Regions from separate parts of the Variovorax sp. PAMC 28711 genome, predicted to be linked through region 1. Evidence: predicted binding sites of a transcription regulator. Region 1 holds the regulator's gene; each other region holds the start of a gene.
The links. Region 1 encodes sigma-54, which starts transcription at its own class of promoters, with help from an activator protein. Its sites were predicted from a motif close to TGGCANGNAANCTGCTTT; they were not measured.

Region 1 (5,968 bases):
ACGTGCTGCACACCATGGTGCGCGTCATGAAGGGCGGCGAGGAGGTCAAGATCAGCAAGCGCGCCGGCAGCTACGTCACGCTGCGCGACCTGATCGAATGGACCAGCACCGATGCGGTCCGCTTCTTCCTGCTGAGCCGCAAGCCCGACACCGAATACACCTTCGACGTCGACCTCGCCGTGGCGAAGAACAACGACAACCCGGTGTACTACGTGCAGTACGCACATGCCCGCATCTGCTCGGTGCTCGCCAGCTGGGGCGGCGACGCGGCGACGCTGCAAGATGTCGACCTGTCGGCGCTCGAGAGCCCGGCCGCGCAGGCGCTCATGCTGCTGCTCGCCAAGTACCCCGACATGCTGACCGCGGCCGCCAAGGATTTCGCGCCGCACGACGTCACGTTCTACCTGCGCGAGCTGGCCGCCAGCTACCACAGCTACTACGACGCCGAGCGCATTCTGGTCGACGACGAAAGCGTCAAGAAAGCCCGTTTGGCGCTCGTCGCCGCCACCGCGCGGGTGCTGCACAATGGCCTCGCGATTCTCGGCGTCAGTGCGCCGAGCAAGATGTGAACCTCACCATGAAGAAGACAAGCATGAACCTCGGCCGGCAGCGCGGCAACATCGTCATCGGGCTGATCGTCGGCCTGGTGCTCGGTCTCGGCGTGGCGCTGGGCATCGCGGTCTACGTGACCAAGGTGCCGATCCCGTTCATGAACAAGACGCAGCGTGGCGGCGTCGAGCAGGACGAGGCCGAAGCCCGCAAGAACCGCGACTGGGACCCGAACGGCCCACTGGCCGGCAAGGCCGGCGCCGCCAAGCCGCCGACCACCGTCTCACCCGTGGCCGTGCAGCCCGCGACCGTCGGGCCGCTGAACGCGCCGACCACGCCGTCCGGCCCGGTGCCGGTGGTGGTCGCGCCGACCCGGCCCAAGCCGGCGGCGCCGGTCGAAGCCTCGAGCGATCCGCTCGGCGACCTGGCGCGTTCACGTGCCGGCACCGGGGGCGGCTCGGTCCAGGCCTCGGCCGCACAGACCGCGCAGCCCAATGCCGCCGCCGGCGCCGACCCCTTCATGTACTTCGTGCAGGCCGGCGCTTTCCGCTCCACCGACGACGCCGAAGCGCAGCGCGCCAAGCTCTCGCTGATGGGCGTGGAAGCCAAGGTCACTGAGCGCGAGCAGGCCGGTCGCACCGTCTACCGCGTGCGCGCCGGTCCCTTCAACAAGAAGGACGACGCTGACCGCCTCAAGGAGCGGCTCGACGGCGGCGGTCTCGAATCCGCGCTCGTCCGCGTGCAGCGCTGAACGGCGCTTGACTTTTCTTTACCGGCTGCGGGTGGGAACTCCGCGCGGTGCAACGGGCTCTGTCTGCCCACAGGAGAACCTTCCACATGAAACGTCGTGATTTTTCGTTGGCCGCTACTTCGCTGGGCCTGATGGCCATTGCCAATCTGTCGCATGCCCAGGCGCGCATGCCCAAGGCCGGTACCGAGTACCTGGTGCTCGACAAGCGCGCGCCCAGCGACGCACCGGCCGGCAAGATCGAGGTGGTCGAGTTCTTCTCGTACAACTGCCCGCATTGCAATTCCTTCGAGCCCGAACTCGAAGCGTGGGTCAAGACGCTGCCGAAAGATGTGGTGTTTCGCCGCGTGCCGGTGCCTTTCGTGGGCAACGACGTCGAAGCCAAGCAGCGCCTTTTCTACGCACTCGAGGCGATGGGCAAGCTCGACGAATACCAGCCCAAGGTGTTTGACGCGATCCACAAGCAGCGCCAGAACGTGAACGGCGACGCCGCCATCATCGCGTGGGCCGAAAAGAACGGCCTCGACAAAACCAAGTTCACCGAAGCGTTCAATTCGTTCGGCGTGGCGAGCAAGGCCAAGCGCGCATCGCAGCTCACCGAGGCCTACAAGGTGAGCGGCGTGCCAGCGTTGGGTGTGGCGGGGCGTTTCTATGTCGACGGCGAACTGGCTGGCAACATGACGAAGTCGCTGCAGACCACGAATTTCCTGATCATCGAGGCGCGCAAGGGTTGAACCTTTCGACTGCCTGGGCGGGCTTTTTCGTCGAGGACGCGTCAGTTGGGCGTCTACAATCAGCAGCAAGTTTCGTGCCTCTATGAACCTGCGCTCTATCTCCTTCCCCCGCTTCCTGACCGCCGCCGCTGCCTGCGCCCTCGCGCTGGCGGCGGCCCTGCCGGCCCACGCCGAAAAGGCCGACCGCCTCAAGCCAATGAACATCGAGTCGGACGCGTTGCGTTACGACGACCTCAAGCAGACGAGCGTGTTCACCGGCAAGGTGCTCGTGACCAAGGGCACGATCGTCATCCGCGGCGCTCGCATCGACGTGCGCCAGGACCCGGAGGGCTACCAGTACGGCGTGGTCACGCCCGAGCCGGGCAAGCAGGCCTACTACAAGCAGAAGCGCGACGCGCCCGGTGACGAGTGGACCGAGGGCGAGGCCGACCGCATCGAATACGACAGCCGCGCCGACAACGTCAAGTTCATCGGTCGCGCCGTGATGCGCCGCCTGATCGGCGCCAAGCCCAACGACGAAACCACCGGCGCGCTGATCGTCTACGACCAGAGCAACGACACCTTCACGGTGAACGGCTCGGCCTTGCCGCCGGACGCCAGCGTGGCAGCCGGCACGCCGGGCGGCCGTGTCAGGGCCGTGCTGACGCCGCGCCAGCCGGTTTCCGGGGCGGCTGCGGGCGGCAAGGGCGCACCGGCACCGGCCGCTTCGCCGGCACCCGGCGCCGGCTTGCGTCCGAGCACCACGCTGAACGGCGGAGACGCGCGCAAGTGATCGAAACCGCGGGCACTGCAGACGTCGGCAGCCAGGGCAGCCGCCTCGAAGCGCGCGGTCTGCAAAAGACCTACGGCAGCCGCACGGTGGTGAAAGACGTATCGCTTGAAGTCCAGAAGGGCGAAGTCGTCGGATTGCTCGGCCCGAACGGCGCCGGCAAGACGACCTCGTTCTACATGATCGTCGGCCTGGTCCGCGCCGATGCCGGCGAGATCACGATCGACGGCGAGCCGATTGCGCACATGCCGATCCACAAGCGCGCGCGCATGGGGCTCTCGTACCTGCCGCAGGAAGCCTCGATCTTCCGCAAGCTCAATGTGGAGGAAAACGTGCGTGCCGTGCTCGAGCTGCAGCGCGAGGACGACGGCAGCGGCCGGTTCGTGCCGCTCTCCAAGGCGCGCATGGAAGAGCGCCTGACCGAATTGCTGACCGACCTGCGCGTCGACCATCTGCGCGATTCGCCGGCGCTCGCGCTGTCGGGCGGAGAACGTCGCCGCGTCGAAATCGCTCGCGCGCTCGCCACGCAGCCGCGCTTCATCCTGCTCGACGAACCGTTCGCCGGCATCGACCCGATCGCCGTGATCGAGATCCAGCGGATCATCAGTTTTCTGAAAGAGCGCGGCATTGGCGTGCTCATCACCGACCACAACGTGCGCGAAACGCTCGGCATCTGCGATCACGCTTTCATCATCAGCGACGGGCAAGTGCTGGCACAAGGCACGCCTTCGGAGATCGTCGACAACGCCGAGGTACGACGCGTGTACCTGGGCGAACACTTCCGGATGTAGCGGGGCGCATGAAGCAAGGCCTGTCGCTGCGCGTTTCGCAGCACTTGGCGCTCACGCCCCAACTTCAACAGTCGATCCGGCTGCTGCAGCTTTCCACGCTCGAGCTGAGCCAGGAAGTCGAGCAGATGCTTGACGACAACCCTTTTCTCGAACGCACTGCCGAAGAAGCGGCGCGCGAGGAGTTCGGGCTCGACACGTCCGACACGCCGGCGCCTCGCGAAGACGACCGCGACGCCGATTTTTCCGGGAGCACCGCCAGCACGTCGTCCGACGACACGCCTTCTTCCGCCAGCAGCGAGACCGAGTCGCCGGTCGCCGATGTGGCCGACCGCGAGCCCGACTGGGAAGGCGACGGCACCGTCGAGCTGACGCCCGACGACGGCGAATGGGGCGGCGACGCGCAGGCCAGCGGCAACAACCTCGGCCCCAACGACGGCAGCGAGCGCATCGACGCCACCGAGTTGGCCCGCAGCCAGGAATCGCTGCAATCGTTCCTGCACCGCCAGGCGCTGAGCCTGCGGCTCAATGCCAACGACCAGGCCGCGCTGCGCTTCCTGATCGAATCGCTGAACGACGACGGCTACCTCGAAGACTCGCTGCCGGCGCTGGCCTCGGGGCTCGCGGGCGACGACAACGACCAGTTCGACGATCTGGTTCATCATTTCCAGGTCGCGCTCGGCCTGCTGCAAAGCCTGGAGCCGGTCGGGGTCGGCGCACGCGACCTCGGCGAGTGCCTGGCGATCCAGCTTCGCGCGCTGGCACCTGCGAACGCGGCCCGCGAAAGCGAAAATGCCCGGCAGGTCCGCAAGACCGCCCTCCTGATCTGCAAGCAGCCAATGGAGCTGCTCGCGCGCCGCGACTTCAAACGCCTCGCCACGCTCACCCGCAGCAACGAGGAAGAGGTGCGCAGCGCATTGCAGATGATCGCGCGGCTCGAGCCCAAGCCGGGTCGTCGCTTCGTCGATGTCGAACGCAACATCGTGGTGCCCGACGTGATCGTCACGCGCACCGGCCGCGGCGCCACGCTCAAGTTCCGCGTGATGCTCAACCCCGACGTGATGCCGCGGCTGCGCGTGCACGACATCTACGCCGGCGCGCTCAAGGCGCACAAGGGCGAGGGCAGCCAGGCGCTGTCGCAGCGGCTGCAGGAAGCGCGCTGGTTCATCAAGAACATCCAGCAGCGCTTCGACACCATTCTTCGCGTGTCCAACGCCATCGTCGAGCGTCAGAAAAGCTTCTTCGTGCACGGCGAACTCGCCATGCGCCCGCTGGTGCTGCGCGAGATCGCCGACGAGCTGGGGCTGCACGAGTCGACCATCAGCCGCGTGACGACCGCCAAGTACATGGCGACGCCTTACGGCACGGTGGAGCTCAAATATTTCTTCGGTTCGGCGCTCGGCACCGAGACCGGCGGCAACGCGTCGAGCACGGCCGTGCGGGCGCTCATCAAGCAGTTCGTCACGGCCGAAGACATCAAGAAGCCGTTGTCGGACAGTCAGGTGTCGGAGATGCTGAAAGAGCAGGGCATCGAGTGCGCACGTCGCACGGTCGCCAAATACCGCGAGGCGCTGCGCATCGCGCCGGCCAATCTGCGCAAGGCGCTGTAGCCGCGACAATCGAGGGGTGAACGATCTCTCCCTATTTTTGCCTTGCGCCGCCGGCGTCGAGGAATTCCTGGCGCAGGAAGTCCATGCGCTGACTGGCCGCGTCGGGCAAGACCTGCTCACGCTGCGGGGCGGCGTCCGGGTGCTTGCCGAATGGCGCGACGCGCTCAAGCTCAACCTGCACAGCCGCCTCGCGCAGCGCGTGCTCATCGAGCTGGCCCAGGCGCCGTACCGCAGCGAGAACGACCTCTACGCCATCGCAAGCGGCGTGGCCTGGGAGATCTGGTTCACGCCGCAGCAGACTTTCAAGATCGAGACGACCGCCCAGCACAGTCCGCTGCAGAGCCTGAACTTCGCCACGCTGCGCATCAAGGACGCGATCGCCGACCGCTTTCGCGCCAAGGCGAACGGCGTGCGGCCGAGCATCGAGACGCAGTGGCCCGATTGCCGCGTGTTCGCGCACCTGACCACCGACACCTGCACGCTCTACATCGACACCAGCGGCGAGCCGCTGTTCAAGCGCGGCTGGCGGCAGGACAAGGGCGATGCGCCGCTGAAGGAAACGCTGGCTGCCGCGATGCTCGCCGCCAGCGGCTGGTGGAACCCCGAGACCGGCGAGGTCGCCCCCCAGCCGCTGTACGACCCGTGTTGCGGCAGCGGCACGATTGCGATCGAGGCCGCGCAGATCGCGGCCCGCATTCCGGCCGGCTGGCTGCGGCGCTTCGGCTTCGAGAAGCTGCTGCCGTTCCAGTCGCACGTGTGGGAGGCGATCA
Region 2 (5,968 bases), 2.1 Mb from region 1:
CCGGGACCTTCGAGCGGCGGCGCGTCCTTGTCGGCGTTGGCCGGTTCGATCGGCAGCATGTAGCCGATGACCGCATCGAGCTTCTGCGTGAACACGCGTCGCAGGCGCACGCGTTCGAGTTCGTCGTCCAGCTTCGAATCGAACGGGTCGACGTTGACCGGCAGACGGCGCTCGCGCCAGAGGTAATAGAAGGTGTCTTCATAGCCCGCCTGCATGTAGCGCTCGGTCAGGCCGAGCTTGTGCGCCAGCACGGTGGTGAAGCGGCGCGCATCTTCGCTGGTGTAGTGCGTGGGCACACGTTCGTCGGCGAAGAGCGCCGGGTCGTGCCACAGCGTCTGGCCGTCGCCGCGCCAGAAGATGTTGAGGGCCCAGCGCGGAAGCTGTTCGCCCGGATACCACTTGCCCTGGCCGAAATGCAGAAAGCCGCCGTTGCCGTATTCGGCGCGCAACTTCTGCACGAGCTCGGTCGCGTAGCCGCGCTTCGTCGGGCCGAGCGCGTCGGTGTTCCATTCGGCGGCATCGCGGTCGCTGGTGGCGACGTAGGTCGGCTCGCCACCCATCGTGAGGCGCACATCGCCGGCCATCAGCCGCTTGTCGACCGCTTCGCCGAGCTTGAGCACCTCGGCCCACTCCTCGTCGGTGTAGGGCTTGGTGACGCGCGGCGATTCGTAGATGCGCGTTACGACCATCTCGTGGCCGAACTCGACCTCGGCATCGTCGACCACGCCTTCGATCGGCGCAGCGCTCGATGGCGTCGGCGTGCAGGCGAGCGGAATGTGGCCTTCGCCGGCCAGCAGGCCCGAGGTGGCGTCGAGGCCGACCCATCCTGCCCCCGGCAGGAACACTTCGCACCAGGCGTGCAGGTCGGTGAAGTCGACGGTCGTGCCGCTCGGGCCGTCGAGCGCTTTCACGTCGGGCGTGAGCTGGATCAGGTAGCCCGACACGAAGCGCGCGGCCAGGCCGATGTGACGCAGCAACTGGACCAGCAACCAGCCCGAATCGCGGCACGAGCCGCTGCCGCTGGTCAGCGTTTCTTCCGGCGTCTGCACCCCCGGCTCCATGCGGATCAGGTAGTTGACGTCTTTTTGCACCTGCTGGTTGATGCCGACCAGAAAATCGATGGTGCGCTGTTCCTTGCGGTCGACCTTTTCGAGATACGCCGCCACCAGCGGCGTGACCGGATCGGCCACCAGATAGGGCGCGAGTTCGTCGGCTTGCGATTCGGTGTACTTGAAGGGGAAGTTTTCGGCCTGCGGCTCGAGGAAGAAATCGAACGGGTTGTAGACGGCCATCTCGACCACGAGATCGACCGTGACCTTGAACTCGGTCGTCTTCTCGGGGAACACCAGCCGCGCCTGGTAGTTGGCGAACGGATCCTGCATCCAGTTGACGAAATGCTCTGCGGGCTCGACCTGGAGCGAATACGAAATCACGTTGCTGCGGCAATGCGGCGCCGGCCGGAGACGGACGACCTGCGGGCCCAGTTGCACGGGGCGGTCGTACTTGTAGTGCGTGACGTGATGGAGTGCGGCGTGAATGGACATGTATTTTTGCGGCCAGGAGCGTCGAAAAAGCGTTCGGGAAGACAGGCCTCGTGTGAGACGCATACTAGCCGACTGCAAAGCAATTAACGCGCCAAAGAGCGCGTCCAATCGATCGATCCGGGAGGGTTCGTGGCCGTGTGCAAGGGAGTGTCAGCGTGAGTGGGGGCGGGGAGCCGGGCACCGCCGCGCGTGGGCGAAATGCGTTCGCTGCGCTCGCGGGCTCGGTCCTCGGGGCGGTGTTGCAATTGCATCAGCCGCGACTCTGGGACGAGGCGGGCTACGCAGTCTTGCTGGCGGTCGGTTTTGCCGGGTTGTTTGCGGTTGCGCGGGCCGACGGCGGCGCGCCTCGCCTGCGCGGGCTCGCGGTCTTGTTCATGGGTCTGTGCATCGGCGCAGGTTCCGCCGGATGGCGCGCTGCCGTGTATGCGCAAGACACGCTGACGCCTGCGCTTGAAGGGCGCGACGTGCAGGTCGTCGGCGTCGTGGCCCAGATGCCGCAGCGCGGCGAGGGCGGCACCCGCTTTCGACTCGACGTGACCTCGGCGCGCTGGGCCGATCGCAGCACCGAGCCGCTGCCTGCGATGCCGCCGCGCATCGCGCTCGGCTGGTACGCGGCCAACACGGGACTTTGGGGACGCAGCGCCGACGAGAGCGGGCGTGCCGAGCCGGTCGCTGCGCCGGGTCCGCTGCACGCGGGCGAGCGTTGGCGCATGACAGTGCGGTTGAAGGCGCCGCACGGCAACCTGAACCCGCACGGCCACGATTACGAACTGTGGGCCTGGGAGCAGGGCGTGCAGGCGACCGGGTATGTTCGCAACGGCGCCGGCGATGCCGCGCCGGAGCGTGTCGCCGACACCTGGCTGCATCCGGTCGAACGCGCGCGCGAGTCGGTGCGGGACGCCGTGTTCGAGCGGGTGGCCGATCGCAAGCTCGCGGGCGTGATCGCAGCCCTGGTCACCGGCGACCAGAACGCGATCGACCGGGCCGACTGGGATGTCTTCCGAGCGACCGGCGTCGCGCACCTGATGAGCATCTCGGGCCTGCACATCACGATGTTCGCCTGGCTCGCCGCGCTCGCTGTCGGCACGCTGTGGCGGCGCAGCGTGCGCCTCATGCTGCGTTGGCCAGCGCCGCATGCGGCGCTGGCGGGGGGCGTGCTGCTGGCGGCGCTCTATGCGCTGTTCAGCGGCTGGGGCGTGCCGTCGCAGCGCACCGTCTGGATGCTGGCCGTTGTCGCGCTGCTGCGCCTGAGCGGGCGGCGTTGGCCATGGCCGCACGTCTGGCTGCTCGTGTGCGCGATGGTCGTGATGATCGACCCGTGGGCGCTGATGCAGGCCGGCTTCTGGCTGAGTTTTGTCGCCGTCGGCGTGCTGTTCGCGACGGATTCCGGGGCGCCCCGGGCGGGCAGGACAGGCGCCGTTGCCCGGCTCCTGCAGATGTTCAGGGAGCAATGGGTGGTCACGCTGGCGCTCACCCCGCTCGGCGTGCTGTTGTTCCAGCAGGTTTCGGCAGTCGGTCTGGTGGCCAATGCAGTGGCGATCCCATGGGTGACGTTGGTCGTCACGCCGCTGGCGATGCTCGGCGTGGCCGTTCCGGCGCTGTGGCAACTTGCCGCCTATGCCGTTCAGGGCCTCGCGCTGTGTCTCCAATGGCTGGCCGGACTGCCGTTCGCCACGCTGTCCATGCCGGCGCCGCCGTTGTGGATGGCCGTTTGCGGGGTCGCGGGCGGCGTGTTGCTGGCGATGCGCCTGCCCGGGTCGCTGCGCACGCTCGGGCTCCCCCTGTTGCTCCCGGTGCTGCTGTGGCAAACGCCGCGCCCGCCCGTGGGCGAGTTCGAACTGCTCGCCGCCGACATCGGACAGGGCAACGCGGTGCTGGTGCGAACCGCCCGCCACAGCCTGCTCTACGACACCGGGCCGCGCTACAACCTGGAGAGCGATGCGGGCCATCGCGTGCTCGGGCCGTTGCTGCGCGCGATGGGCGAGCGGCTCGACACCGTCGTGCTGAGCCATCGCGACAGCGACCACACGGGCGGCGCGCAGACCGTGCTGACGATGCAGCCGCAGGCGGTGCTCCTCAGTTCGATCGAGGCGACGCATCCTTTGCAGGCTTTGCGGCCCGGCGACCTCTCGACGCGCTGCGAGGCCGGCCAGCACTGGCACTGGGACGGCGTCGACTTCGAAATCCTGCATCCTCTTGCCGCCGACTACGCCACCGCGACGAAGCCGAACGCGGTGTCGTGCGTTCTGCGCATCGCAAACGGCCGGGCGACGGCGCTGCTGGTCGGCGACATCGAGCGTGAGCAGGAAGCCGCGCTGGTGGCGCGTGGCCCGGGGTTGCAGGCCGACGTGCTGCTGGCACCGCATCACGGCAGCAAGACGTCGTCGAGCGCCGCTTTCCTCAACGCCGTGAAGCCACGCATCGCCATCGCGCAGGTGGGCTACCGCAATCGTTTCGGCCATCCGGCGGACGAGGTGTTGCAGCGCTATCGCGAGCGCGACATACGCGTTTTTGATTCGCCACATTGCGGCGCTTTTCGGTGGAGCAGCGCAGTGCCGGAACAGGTGATCTGCCAGCGGGAAGAGGGCCGGCGATACTGGCATCACGCGGTGCCCTGAAAGTCGGCGCTGCCGGCGGTTGCCTCCGTGGTGATTGGCCTCGAACTTGCTAAGCTATCCGCCACAGGAGATTGGTCGTTTTATGCATAAATTCGATGAGATGTATGAAAAGCTGCCCTACGCAGGCGCCGCGATTCGAGCCCACTACCAGCGCTACGACCAATGGCTCGCCAGGCAACCCGGTGAGGTGATGCGTGCGCGCCGCGAAGAAGCGGAAATGATCTTTCGCCGCGTCGGCATCACCTTCGCGGTGTACGGCGCGAAAGACGAAGACGGCTCGGGCACCGAGCGCCTGATTCCCTTCGACCTGTTGCCCCGCATCATCCCGGCGAACGAATGGGCCGAGATGGAAAAAGGCCTGGTCCAGCGCGTGAACGCACTCAACCGCTTCATCCACGACGTCTACCACGACCAGGAAATCGTCAAGGCCGGCATCGTGCCGGCCGAGCAGATCAACAACAACGCCCAGTTCCGCCCCGAGATGATCGGCGTGAGCGTGCCGAACAACGTGTATTCGAGCATCGCGGGCATCGACATCATTCGCGCACCGAACACCGAAGGCGTCGGCGAGTACTACGTGCTCGAAGACAACCTGCGCGTGCCGAGCGGCGTGAGCTACATGCTCGAAAACCGCAAGATGATGATGCGGCTGTTCCCCGACCTGTTCAACCAGAACCGCGTCGCGCCGGTCGCCCATTACCCCGATCTGCTGCTCGAAACGCTGCGCGCCATCGCGCCACCCGCCACGGCCGAACCCACGGTGGTCGTGCTCACGCCCGGCATGTACAACAGCGCCTACTTCGAGCACGCGTTCCTCGCGCAGCAAATGGGCGTGGAACTGGTCGAAGGGCAGGACCTTTTCGTCAAGGACGACTTCGTCTACATGCGCACCACGCGCGGCCCGAAGCGCGTCGACGTGATCTACCGCCGCGTCGACGACGACTTCCTCGACCCCGAGGTGTTCCGCCCGACATCGACGCTCGGTTGCGCCGGCCTCATGCGCGCCTACCGTGCGGGCAATGTCGCGATCAGCAACGCCGTGGGCACCGGTGTGGCCGACGACAAGTCGATCTACCCGTACGTGCCCAAGATGATCGAGTTCTACCTGAACGAAAAGCCGATCCTGAAGAACGTGCCGACTTACATGTGCCGCAACAAGGACGAGCTCGAGTACGTCATCGCCAACATGAAAGACCTGGTCGTGAAGGAAGTGCACGGCGCTGGCGGCTACGGCATGCTGATCGGCCCCGCGTCGACGCAGGCCGAGATCGAAGACTTCAAGAAAGCCGTGCTGGCCAAGCCCGATGGTTACATCGCCCAGCCCACGCTGAGCCTGTCGAGCTCGCCGACCTTCGTTGAATCGGGCATCGCACCGCGCCACATCGACCTGCGGCCTTTCGTGCTGTCGGGCAAGGAAGTGCAAATGGTGCCGGGCGGCCTGACGCGCGTGGCGCTCAAGGAAGGCTCGCTCATCGTCAACTCGTCGCAGGGCGGCGGCACCAAGGACACCTGGGTGCTCGAAGCCGACCGCGCACCGCGGCCCAAGCCTGCGCAGACGCAATCGCAGAGCCAGTCGGCCTGAGCACGCAGGAGAAACATCACATGCTGTCACGCACTGCCGACCACCTCTACTGGATGTCGCGCTACACCGAGCGCGCCGAGAACACCGCCCGCATGCTCGACGTCAACTACCAGACGTCGCTGCTGCCGCAGTCCGCCGAAGTCGCGAAGTACGGCTGGCAAGGATTGCTGTCGATCAGCGAACTGCTGCCGTCGTACAACAAGAAGCACGACCAGATCGTTCCG
Region 3 (5,968 bases), 650 kb from region 1:
TTGCTGCGCACATAGGCCACGCCCTTGGCGTAGGCCGCGATGAACTTCTTCGACTCGGCCGGGTTCGCCTTGATGAAGGCGCCTGTGAGCGAAGCCGATCCGCCGAACCAGGGGGCCATCGCATCGCCGAGGATGTAGCGGGAGATCACGCCTGTTTCGAGCGTGCGCGTCGTCTTGGACAGACGGCCGATGGTGCCCGTGGGCTCGAGCGTGTAGCAGCCGTCGACCTGACCGGCCGCCAGGGCGGCCACGTGCTGGCCGATCGGCAATTCGATGACGGTGGCGCCGGTCGCGCCGCCGCGTTCGAGCACCGTCTTGGCCAGCGTCACGTTCTGGATGCCGGGACCCGAAGCCACTCGCTTGCCCTTGAGGTCGGCGATGGTCTTGGCCGTGCTGGCGATGGGCACCAGCACTTCGTCGAGCACATTTTTTTCGTTGCTGGGGTTCGAGCAGAAGATCTTGAAGCTGCCGGGTTGGGCGATTTCGCCGATGGCGATGTTGGCCGAACCGGTGCCGTTGGCGCTGCCGTCGCAGCGTCCGGACAGCATGCCTTCCATGATCTGCTGGGCGCCCGCGTAGCGCTGGACCTCGACGTTGAGGCCCGCCTCCTTGAAGTAGCCGAGCTCGACGGCCGCGTAGAACGGCAGCCCGGCCGCGATCGGCCAGTAGCCGACTCGAATCGCGGGACCGCCTTGCGCACGCACGATCGCCGGTGCGGCCAGCACGCCGAAACCGGCGGCACCGGCTTGCAGCAACTTGCGGCGCGATGGGCCGGTGGAGAGAGGCTTGTTTGTCATGGGGTCGTCCTGCTTGAAAAGAATGGAGATGGGTAACTTGCGTGCCTTCAGGCCGCAGGCGCTTTTTGTCTCGAGGCGATGTAGTGGCGCCAGCCGCCGTGGCGCGTGATGTCTTGCGCGCCGGCGAGCGCGATCGACTCGCAGACGAAGCCCTGCACGCTGCTGCCGTCGGCCAGCGTCAAGGTGCCGATGCCGAGCGGCGCCGGAATGAGCGCAACGAAGGAGCCGTAGGCGGTGGCGGGCATCTCCCATACCTCGACGATCAGCGCGGCGCCCTCGCCGGCGGGCACGCGCACCATCCCGGGCTTGGGGGGCACCGTGCCGGGCAAGGCATAGAGGCGGTACAGCGGTGCCGTTGTGGTTTCGCGCAGCAGCGTGGCACCGCGCTCGACGAGCTGGCCGTTGAGCGGCATCCCCGACAAATGGGCGCCGACGACGGCCACGCGCACGATCTCCAATGAGGGCGCGGCGCCGAACACGGGCGCCTGCGCAGGCAACGGCTCGCCCGTGACGCCCATCGTGAGGCCGCTCGCATGGTGGTAACGCTGGCCGAGCTCGGCCAGTTGCAGGTCGCTGCCGCAAACGCCGACCAGCGTGATGCCGAAAGGCAGCCCGTCGTCGCGCAGGCTGCTCGGCACCGAGAGCGCGGCGTAATCGAGCAGGTTGACGAAATTGGTGTACGCGCCGAGGTTGCGGTTGAGCGCCACCGGGTCGGCCTGCATCGCCTCGATCGTGTAGTGCGTGGGCGCGGTCGGCACCAGCAGGAGGTCGATGTCGGCCCACATCGGTGCAACCTTTTGTGCAAGCGTGCGCAGCCTGACTTGCGCATCCACGAGGTCGGCCGCGCTGTAGGTGCGGCCCTTGGCGAGGATGCTGCGCACCGGCTCGATGACCTGGTCTTCATGGCCGTCGAAGAATTCGCGCACCGCGGCGTAGCGCTCGGCGACGAGCGCACTGTCGTAGAGCAACGCGGCGGCGTCGGCGAGTGGCGCGTAGTCGATCGCGACCGCGGTGCCGCCCATCGCCTCGAGCCGCGCGATGGCGTCGGCGAAGGCGGACTCGGCCGCGCTGTCGCCGAAGAAGGCCAGTGCGGATGGCACGCCGAAACGAAAGCGCGCCGGGTACGGCGTTTGCAGCAGCGGGAGTTCGCGGCCGTAGGGGTCGAGCGGGTCGAAGGCCGCGGCGGCCTTCAACACCTGCAAGGCCGTGGCCACCGTGCGCGCGAAGATCGACACGCAATCGACGCTCTGGGCAGCCGGCACCACGCCGCGCGCGCTGAGCAGGCCGCGCGAGGGCTTGAGGCCGACGATGTTGTTGAGGCCGGCCGGCACGCGGCCGGAGCCCGCGGTGTCGGTGCCGAGCGAAAAATCCACCTGGCCGGTCGCCACCACGTAGGCCGAGCCGGAGCTCGATCCGCCCGACACGTAGCGCGCGTCGAAGGCGTTGGGCACGGCGCCGTAGGGCGACCGCGTGCCGTTGAGGCCGCAGGCGAACTGGTCGAGGTTGGTCTTGCCGACCAGCGTCGCACCGGCATCGAGCAGGCGCTGCACCACCTGGGCGTTGGCGTCGGGCGTGCGCGAGAAGAACGCGCAGCCCGCCGTGGTCGGCACGCCGGCTGCATCGATGTTGTCCTTGGCGGCGAAGCGCAGGCCGGCCAGCGGGCCTTCGGTGGCACCGGCGATCGGCTGCGCCAGCTTGGTGATCCATGCCGCGCCGGCCGTGTCGTTGAGTTTTTGCACCATCATCAAGCATCCTGTCTTGTGTACAAGATCTGATGCAAGCAGTGTGCCAACGGCGTTCAGTGCGTTTAACCCCGTTGGCATGGCGGCTCCGTACAAGAAAGCACGGTCCATTCCGGCCGCTTCACTTCCTTTCGGAGAACGCCATGATTTCACTCCCCGCCCCCGGCCGCCTGCAGCGCCGCACGTTGCTCGGCCTCTCGGCCGGTTTGATCGCCGCCGCTGCGCTGCCGGCCTGCGCGGGCGCGCGCGCCTCATCGAGCCGCTGGCTGCAGATCGAGGTGCAGGACCGCGACAGTGGCGCCACGCTCCCCGTCTACAGCGCGAACGGCCAGTGGTACGTGGCGGGCCGGCCGGGCGCGCGCTACGGCGTGACGCTGCGCAATCTGCGGCGCGAGCGGGTGCTGGTGGTGATGTCGGTCGACGGCGTGAACGTGCTGACCGGCCAGACCGCCGGCACCGGGCAGGACGGCTACGTGCTCGGCCCGCTGGAGAGCGGACAGATCGCCGGCTGGCGCAAGAACGACCGGGAGATCGCGGCGTTCGAGTTCACGGCGCCATCGGATTCATACGCTGTGCGCACGGGTCGCTCGCTCGATGTCGGCGTGATCGGCGTGGCGGTCTTTCGGGAGCGTCAGCCCGAACCGCTGCCGGCGCCGCCGATGGTGCAATCCGAATCCAGCGCCGCCGGCAACGTGGCGCAGGACACGGCCAGGGCGGCGCCGTCGCCTGCGCCTTCGTCCAGCGCACGCCGCGAGCGCGCAACGGCCGAACAGAAGCTGGGTACCGGCCACGGCCAGCGCGAGACTTCCGTCGTCGGCCGGACCGCCTTCGAGCGCGCGAGCAGCCGCCCCGACGAGGTGATGGCGCTGCGCTACGACAGCCGTGCGAACCTGATCGCCCAGGGCGTCATTCCCGCGGCCTCGCCTTCGTCGCCGCGCCCGCGCCCGTTTCCGCAATCCCCGCAAGCCGGCTTCGTGCCCGACCCACCCGCCTATTGACCTCGGCCCCGGGGAATAATGGGCGGCCCTCACTCGACCGCCTCCATGTCTGCACCCCCGGCCCTCCCAGCCTCCCCTGCCGTTCCTTGGCGCGACACGCTCAAGGTCTATCTCGAGCCCGCCACGCTCCGCATGCTCGCCCTGGGCTTTTCGGCGGGGTTGCCGCTGCTGCTGGTGCTCGGCACGCTGAGCTTCCGGCTGCGCGAGGCCGGCATCGACCGCACCACCATCGGCTACCTGAGCTGGGTCGGCCTGGCCTACGGCTTCAAGTGGGTGTGGGCGCCGCTGGTCGACCGCTTGCCGGTGCCGCCTTTCACCACGCTGCTCGGACGGCGGCGCGGCTGGCTGCTGATGGCACAACTGACGGTGGTGGCGGGCCTCGTCGGCATGGCGCTGACCGACCCGCGCGCCGGGTTGCCGCCGTTGATCTGGTGTGCGTTGCTGGTGGCTTTCGGCTCGGCCACGCAGGACATCGCGCTCGACGCCTTCCGCATCGAATCTGCCGAGACGCGCAAGCAAGCCGCGTTGGCCGCGGCCTACCAGACCGGCTACCGCCTCGCAATGATCTGGGCCGGCGCCGGCGTGCTGTGGGTCGCGGCCTGGGCCGAGACGAGCGGCACCGCGGGCTACCAGAACGCGGCCTGGAAAACCGCCTACCTCGTGATGGCCGGCTCGATGGTCGTCGGCGTGCTCACCGTGCTGCTGTCGCCCGAGCCGGCGCGTCGCGCCATGCCCCAACCGAAGAACACCGCCGAATGGCTTCAGAGCGTGCTGATCGAACCCTTCGCCGACTTCATCCGCCGCTACCAATGGCAGGCTGCGCTCATCCTCGCGCTCATCGCCGTGTACCGCATCAGCGACGTGGTGATGGGCATCATGGCCAATCCGTTCTACGTCGACATGGGGTTCACCAAGGACGAGGTCGCCACCGTCAGCAAGATCTACGGCGTGGTGATGACGCTGGTCGGCGCCTTCGTCGGCGGCGTGCTGTCGATGCGCCTGGGCGTGATGCGCGTGCTGATGCTCGGCGCGGTGCTGAGCGCCGCCAGCAACCTGCTCTTCGCCTGGCTGGCCGGGCGCGGCCACGACCTCACGGCGCTGATCGCCGTGGTGTCGGCCGACAACCTGGCCGGCGGCATCGCTTCGGCCGCCTTCATCGCCTACCTGTCGAGCCTGACCAACGTGAGCTATTCGGCCACGCAGTACGCGCTGTTCAGCTCGCTGATGCTGCTGCTGCCGAAGTTCATCGCGGGCTACTCGGGCGTGTTCGTCGACGCCTATGGCTACGCCACGTTCTTCACCGCGACCGCCCTGCTGGGCGCCCCGGTGCTGGTGCTGGTGGCGCTGGCTTCCTGGCAGGCCAAAAAGGCTGCAGGCGCAAGCCCGCGACTGTCGGCGCTGACCGACGAGGGCGCGGCAGGCTAGCTGGTAGGCTTTCGCGGTGCCATCGAAAATCCCCCCCCTCCGCATCAGCGCCTACACGGCCACCTCGGCCGTCGGCAACGGCAAGGCGCCGCTGGCCGAGGCGCTCGCGCAATCGCGCAGCGGCCTGCGCGTCAATGACTTTGGCGACGCGCCGCTGCCCACCTGGATCGGCCGCGTGCAAGGCCTCGAAGCATTGCAGTTACCCGACGCCCTCGCCCGCTGGGACTGCCGCAACAACCGGCTGGCCTGGCTCGGCCTTCAGTCGGACGGGTTCACGCAAGCGGTCGCGGCGGCGCGCCAGCAGTACGGCGCGTCGCGCGTCGCGCTGATCCTCGGCACCTCGACGTCGAGCATCGGCGAAACCGAGTTCGCCTACACGCAGCTCGACGAGCGCGGCAGCTTTCCGGCGGGCCAGCACCGACCGGAAGTGCACACGCCGCATTCGCTCACCCTGTTCGTGGCCGAAGCGCTCGGGCTCGAAGGCCCGAACGAAACCATTTCCACTGCCTGCTCGTCGAGCGCCAAGGTGTTCGCCTCGGCCGAGCGGCTGATCCGGCTCGGGCTGGTCGATGCGGCCGTGGTCGGCGGTGTCGACACGCTGTGCGGCAGCGTGCTGTTCGGCTTCAACTCGCTTGAACTGGTGTCGCCGGAACCGTGCCGGCCGTTCGACGCCACGCGCGGCGGCATCAGCCTCGGTGAGGCGGCCGGCTTCGCGCTGCTGGAGCGCGGGCCGGGTCCGCTCGAACTGCTCGGCTACGGCGAGGCGAGCGACGCGCACCACATGTCGACGCCGCACCCCGAAGGCGCCGGCGCCGAGCGCGCGCTCGACGACGCGCTGGCCCGCGCCGGCCTCACCGCCGATGCGATCGACTACATCAACATGCACGGCACGGCGAGCATGAAGAACGACGAGGTCGAGGGCGCGCTGGTGGCACGGCGTTTCCCGGCCTCGACGCACGCCAGCTCGACCAAGGGCTTCACCGGCCACACGCTGGGCGCCGCCGGC

Region 2: AX767_RS01970 (transglutaminase family protein) is a predicted target of sigma-54. The motif match lies at 1,621-1,638, and genes of this name have one in related genera.
Region 3: atzF (allophanate hydrolase) is a predicted target of sigma-54. The motif match lies at 2,571-2,588, and genes of this name have one in related genera.

The regions. Positions count from the first base shown of each region.
Region 1 is NZ_CP014517.1:2,508,586-2,514,553, forward strand. It holds gene argS (arginine--tRNA ligase) at 1-569, shown strand, start outside; gene AX767_RS12270 (SPOR domain-containing protein) at 578-1,300, shown strand; gene AX767_RS12275 (thiol:disulfide interchange protein DsbA/DsbL) at 1,387-2,031, shown strand; gene lptA (lipopolysaccharide transport periplasmic protein LptA) at 2,114-2,803, shown strand; gene lptB (LPS export ABC transporter ATP-binding protein) at 2,800-3,591, shown strand; gene AX767_RS12290 (RNA polymerase factor sigma-54) at 3,600-5,198, shown strand; gene AX767_RS12295 (THUMP domain-containing class I SAM-dependent RNA methyltransferase) at 5,215-5,968, shown strand, end outside.
Region 2 is NZ_CP014517.1:371,872-377,839, reverse strand. It holds gene AX767_RS01970 (transglutaminase family protein) at 1-1,544, opposite strand, end outside; gene AX767_RS01965 (DNA internalization-related competence protein ComEC/Rec2) at 1,700-4,162, shown strand; gene AX767_RS01960 (circularly permuted type 2 ATP-grasp protein) at 4,245-5,744, shown strand; gene AX767_RS01955 (alpha-E domain-containing protein) at 5,765-5,968, shown strand, end outside.
Region 3 is NZ_CP014517.1:1,860,684-1,866,651, forward strand. It holds gene AX767_RS09335 (ABC transporter substrate-binding protein) at 1-797, opposite strand, end outside; gene atzF (allophanate hydrolase) at 845-2,542, opposite strand; gene AX767_RS09345 (hypothetical protein) at 2,683-3,537, shown strand; gene AX767_RS09350 (AmpG family muropeptide MFS transporter) at 3,583-4,962, shown strand; gene AX767_RS09355 (beta-ketoacyl-[acyl-carrier-protein] synthase family protein) at 4,979-5,968, shown strand, end outside.